2 linked regions of the Sulfuricurvum kujiense DSM 16994 genome follow. The protein of the gene in region 1 interacts with the protein of each later gene in a pairwise test. Links are inferred from orthologs where the notes say so. Each region holds a gene or a part of one and is shown in the gene's direction. Other genes may lie near its edges.

What was found. The genes of interacting proteins can lie anywhere in the genome.
Region 2: the proteins of ung (region 1) and ndk interact in binary tests that used the Escherichia coli proteins (3 or more experiments, as listed by UniProt). The link is inferred for Sulfuricurvum kujiense DSM 16994 from one-to-one orthologs.

Annotation. Positions count from the first base shown.
Region 1 is NC_014762.1:1,872,092-1,875,045, reverse strand. The notes cover bases 13-2,943. They hold ung (uracil-DNA glycosylase), read left to right. Parts: upstream 13-1,106; coding sequence 1,107-1,781; downstream 1,782-2,943. Other genes in these bases: SULKU_RS09340 (endonuclease/exonuclease/phosphatase family protein), read right to left, coding at 2,526-2,943; SULKU_RS09345 (CHAD domain-containing protein), read right to left, coding at 1,741-2,502; SULKU_RS09355 (heat shock protein transcriptional repressor HspR), read left to right, coding at 716-1,102; SULKU_RS09360 (DnaJ family protein), read left to right, coding at 13-712. Also shown: more of SULKU_RS09360, read left to right, coding at 1-12; more of SULKU_RS09340, read right to left, coding at 2,944-2,954. UniProt on the Escherichia coli protein: Excises uracil residues from the DNA which can arise as a result of misincorporation of dUMP residues by DNA polymerase or due to deamination of cytosine.
Region 2 is NC_014762.1:2,182,710-2,185,433, forward strand. What follows is about bases 24-2,724. They hold ndk (nucleoside-diphosphate kinase), read left to right. Parts: upstream 24-1,017; coding sequence 1,018-1,431; downstream 1,432-2,724. Other genes in these bases: metK (methionine adenosyltransferase), read left to right, coding at 24-433; SULKU_RS10865 (4Fe-4S dicluster domain-containing protein), read left to right, coding at 546-830; SULKU_RS10875 (YceD family protein), read left to right, coding at 1,437-1,808; rpmF (50S ribosomal protein L32), read left to right, coding at 1,915-2,064; plsX (phosphate acyltransferase PlsX), read left to right, coding at 2,068-2,724. Also shown: more of metK, read left to right, coding at 1-23. UniProt on the Escherichia coli protein: Major role in the synthesis of nucleoside triphosphates other than ATP. The ATP gamma phosphate is transferred to the NDP beta phosphate via a ping-pong mechanism, using a phosphorylated active-site intermediate.

The DNA of each region.
Region 1 (2,954 bases):
CAGCGATAAAGAGAAACGGGCGAAATACGACCAGTTCGGAGATTCGATGTTCGGCGGTCAGAATTTCCATGATTTCGCCCGAGGTCAGGGGGGAAATGTCGATCTGGACGATATTCTCCGTAATATCTTCGGCCAGGGGGGCGGCGGCTTCGGAGGGGGCGGCTTCGGTGGCGGTTTCGGAGGATTCGGAGGGGGCGGCTTCGGCGGCATGAACCTCGATATCGATGCCAATGTAACCGTTCCGTTTGCCGTTGCGGTATTGGGGGGAAAACACTCGATCAGTCTTTCAGGCGAGAGTTTCGACATTAAAATTCCTGCAGGAATTAAAAGCGGAGAGAAACTCCGTGTCCGCGGAAAAGGGAAACGTTCGGGAGGACAAGCGGGTGACCTCTATCTGCGTATCGATGTCGCCGCCAATCCCGAGTACGAACGGGAAGGGGACAACCTCGTTAAAACCTTTAATGTCCCGCTCTATGCGGCACTTTTCGGCGGAAAAGTGAGTGTTCAGACTCTGGATAAAGAGGTGACGCTGAAAGTCCCCGAAAACACGAAAAACGGTCAGCGGTTCCGTCTCAAAGAGATGGGGGTGATGAACCGTCAGACCAACATTCGCGGGGATCTATTTTTGAAAGCGAACATTATACTGCCACCGGTCGATAAGATCGATCCGGCCTTGGTTGAACAAATGAAACAATCTCTACCGCAGGAGTAAACGATGCACCATTTTGACGAACCGGTTTATATGATCAGTATTGTTGCCAAGATTTTGGATATTCATCCTCAGACCCTTCGTCAATATGAACGGGAAAATCTGATCGCCCCTTCGCGTTCGGACGGGCGTATCCGCCTTTATTCCCAGCGCGATATCGAAAAGATCAAAACGATTCTTCGTCTTACCCGCGAACTCGGGGTTAATCTTGCCGGAGTGGATGTCGTTATGCGCCTCAAAGATAAAATGGAGATGATGGAAAACGAGCTCTCCGAATTGCGAAGCGAAGTGGCGCGGATGCGAAGCAGCTCCAGTGTCCCTCCCGAAAAATCGCTTGTCACCAAACGCAGCGTGTATGAGATGGTTATCTTCGAAGACGATATTTTAAAGTAAACGCGTGAGTATCAATCCGATCATTCATGAGAGCTGGAAAGAGGCGCTTCGTACCGAATTCACCCACCCGTATATGGAAGAGCTCAAAGCGTTTTTGATCGAAGAGAAAAAAAACTATACGATTTTCCCGCAGGGGAGCAATATCTTCAATGCGTTCAATTCGACCCCCTTTGAAAACGTCAAAGTCGTTATTCTAGGCCAAGACCCCTATCACGGGCCGGGTCAGGCGCACGGGTTATCGTTTTCGGTACAGCACGGCGTTCCTCTTCCCCCATCCCTTCAAAATATTTTTAAAGAGTTGGTGAGCGATGTCGGATGCGAGTTCCCTAAAAGCGGTGATTTGAGCCATTGGGCTCGTGAGGGGGTATTGCTGCTCAACACTCTGCTCACCGTCCGTTCCGGCGAGCCGTTCTCACACAAAGAGCGGGGATGGGAACGGTTTACCGATCAGGTGATCCGAACGCTCAGCCTTCAGCGCGAACATATTGTTTTTATCCTATGGGGTGCGCCGGCGGGAAAAAAAGCGTCACTCATCGACGCGGGCAAACATTTAATTCTCAAAGCGCCTCATCCCTCACCTCTTTCATCGTATCGGGGCTTTTTCGGCTCAAAACCGTTCAGTCGGACAAACGACTATCTCAAATCTCAGGGGATCGATCCGATAGAGTGGTGTCTTTGAGTTTTTTGAGGGCTTTGGTCTGTTTTTGCAGAAGCTCTTTTAATTCGGATGTCGGATTGCTAAGATAGAGCTTTTCGAGCCACTCGACTTGATTCAGTGCGTCTTGAACGGCTCCGAGGCTGGTTTGCATCTGTTTGCAGTGTTGAATGATCTTTTGGCTTTTGTGAATGCCGGAGACATCCAGGAACTCAAATCCGTAGCGGGCATCTTTGAACTTGATTCGAAGACGGTGAAGCGTTTTGGGTTTGGCATCTTTTTCGAGCGATTTATAGATACTTAGACAGTGCTGATAGTGGGTTAGAACTTTTTGAATCAATATCTCGGAAATGAGTTGCAAATCGGTTTGATCAATCAGGTTATAGTACTCATCCAGCAAATAAGAGGTTTCTTTTACGAATTCCGGAGTCAAAAGGTTCTTGAGTGTATTTTTACGAATTTTGGAAAGTTGTTTAAGGAGCTTTTTGTACTCGGAAGAGGAGAGAGAATCGATAAGGACGTCAAGCTCCCGGATCGGATTGGTGGCTTTGACCGTCGCTTTTAAAGGCTCCGGAAATTGTATGGTATCGGCTAAAAAGAGCTCGCTTAAAGAACGTATCTGACGCAATGCGATCCGAAATTCATGGAGATATTCCCCTTTTTTGCTCCGTTCAAAAGAGTGCAGCATTAAGCGGGCATGATAGAGCTGATAGAGCAGATAGCGCGTTAATAGATTAGCTTCCATGGAGCCATTATAACCACTTTGTATTACAATTTAAACCGAGCATAGATCGGAAGATGATCGGAATACCCTTCCCCCAAATGGTGTTTAGGATAGCGGCGGCTTTGCTGCCATCGGTAGACTTTCCCTTTTGCAAAAAGATAATCAGGGGTATAACGATCAAAACTCCCCTCTATATAGTCAATTCCGATGCCGTCGGCTAATGCCTGAGAAATGATGATATTGTCCAGCCCTTCGCCGTGTCCTCTAAACTGATGACTCCACCGCTTCTCTTTGTCCAGTTCATACCAAAGATTGTACCGGACTCCCTGCGTATTTTTTAAAGCTGTATAGGTGATCGGATTGCCTTCTTTATTGACGGTACCCAGAATATGGTTGATTCCGGTTATTCCGTCGGTATTATTATGTTTACGGCTTTTGAGAAACGTCTTATGCTCTTCGTAGTGGGAATTAAA
Region 2 (2,724 bases), 310 kb from region 1 along the record:
GACCGGACGCAAAATCATCGTCGATACCTACGGCGGAGCCTGCCCTCACGGCGGCGGCGCTTTCAGCGGAAAAGACCCCACCAAAGTCGACCGTTCCGCCGCCTACGCCGCCCGTTATGTCGCCAAAAATCTTGTCGCTTCGGGGGCTTGCGAACGTGCAACGATTCAAGTTTCGTATGCTATCGGCGTCGTTCATCCTATCTCTATTATGGTAAATGCGCACGGAACGGCTGTAGTGCCTGAAGAGAAGCTCGAAGCGTGTGTCAAAGAGCTTTTTAACCTTACCCCTAAAGGGATTATCGAATCGCTTGATTTGCTCCGCCCTATTTATCGAAAAACAGCGACTTACGGCCATTTCGGGCGGGAACTCAGTGAATTTACATGGGAAAAAACGGATAAGGTGGACGCTATCCGCAACTATCTGGGCCTATAATTCTCTTTCCGTAACACTCTAACTGTAATATGCAAAAACCCCCTAATTTTTTAGGTGGGTTTAAAATTCTTCTGTTATAGTTACCGCATATTTATCAACCAAGGAGAACCCTATGGCAGTAGTCATTAATGATACCTGTATTAACTGCGGCGCTTGCATCGACGAGTGTCCGGTAGAAGCGATCGTAGACGAGGACGATAACCCAACGGGTGAAGAAATCTATTACGTTTACGGTGACAAATGTGTCGAGTGTGTCGGTCACCATGATGAGCCAGCGTGTGCAACAGCTTGTCCAACTGAGGGTTGTATCACTTGGGATGAAATCGGTGCAAGTCCTGCACACCGTGATGATATCACGGCAGAAATGCGTTCTTCTAAAGCGAACGTCGTTAACTAATCACTTATGATTTCAAATGCCGAAGGGATTTATCCCTTTGGCTACACTGCTGCTAAAGCATAAAGTTCGCCTTTTTCCCACAGATTTTATACTTTCTCGTTTTTACCCTTCCTTCTTTAATATTACTTAAATTATTGTTTCGCTATAATCCGCCTCTATTTTATACACACAAAGAACAGGAGCATTGATGGAACAAACGTTGTCAATCATCAAGCCTGACGCCGTAGCAAAAGGTGTCATCGGAAAAATTTTAGATCGTTTCGAAAGCAACGGCCTTAAAATCGCGGCTATGAAAAAAGTTCAACTCTCTCGTCAAGACGCTGAAGCGTTTTACGCAGTACATGCTGCTCGCCCTTTCTTCAACGATCTCGTTGATTTCATGGTAAGCGGTCCGGTTGTTATTACCGTTCTTGAGGGTGAAAACGCTATCCTTAAAAACCGTGATTTGATGGGTGCAACCAACCCTAAAGAAGCTGCACCTGGAACTATCCGTGCAGACTTTGCTGAAAACATCGATGCAAATGCCGTTCACGGAAGTGACTCTGCTGAAAACGCTGCAATTGAAATCGCGTTTTTCTTTTCAGGGCGCGAAATTTCATAATTGCCATGAAAATAGCATTTAAGAAATTGGGATCACAGCCGCTTCATTTTGAGGCAAATAGTGACAAAGCTTTTTTTTCGGGTGATTTAATCCTTAAAAAAGGCAATCTAGCCCAATTAAACGGTACAATTACAGGGAGTATTTCGATTCCCTGCGACATTTGTGCCGAAGAGGTAGAAAAATCTTTAAATGAAGAAGTTTCTTTTTACCTAAGCGATGGGATATATGAGGGCACTGACGAAGAGTTGGATGTCGTCGAAATCGACCGATCAATGATTGATATGGAAGAACTTCTCAACGCGGAAATCGAACTGATCAAAAGCGACTATTTTTGTTGCGAAAACTGCGAAGGAACCTCGTTAGATCGAGAATTCTAATTTTCGCAAGTGCGCTGGGCATCCCGCCGAGGGAAACCCAGTGTTAACGTAGCCGAGGGGATGTATTCCCTCGGCGTTTAAATCAAAGTAGAAAGGACTATAAAAGATGGCAGTACCTAAAAGAAGAGTGAGTCATTCTCGCGCTGCAAAACGCAGAACTCACTATAAAATTTCTCTAGCGCGTCCCGTAAAAGATAAAGACGGCACGTACAAATTGTCTCACTATGTCAACCCGACAACCGGTGAGTATAAATAATCAATGATTAGAATTGCAATTGATGCAATGGGCGGGGACTTCGGTCCCGAACCGATTGTTAAAGGGACACTTGAAGCACTCAAAGAGAAGAGTTTTCAACCAATTCTAGTTGGTAAAAAAGATGAAATTTTATCTTTATTACCCAAGGGCTATAAAGATAAAATTTTAATTGTCGATGCAGATGATGTGATCGACATGGGCGATGCGGCAACCGATGCGCTAAAGCGGCAAGAAAGCTCTATCTATAAAGCGATAGAACTTGTCAGAAACGGCGAAGCCGACGGCGTTGTCAGTGCAGGACACAGCGGTGCGACTATGACACTTGCAACACTGCGATTGGGACGTCTTAAAAATGTTTTACGTCCGGCTTTGGTTACCTCGATGCCGACAAAAAGCGGCAAGCGAAGTATCCTAATGGATGCGGGTGCCAATGTCGACTGCAAAGCGGAGCATCTTTTTCAATTCGGGATTATGGGATACTACTATGCCCATGACATGTACAAACTGGATAATCCGAGAGTCGGATTGTTAGCCAACGGCGAAGAAGACTCAAAAGGAAACGAAGTTACCAAAGAGGCATTCAAAATGCTCGAAGGGCAAAAGGGGTTTATCGGAAACGTTGAAGGGAACAATATCTTCGACGGAAGCTGTGACGTTATC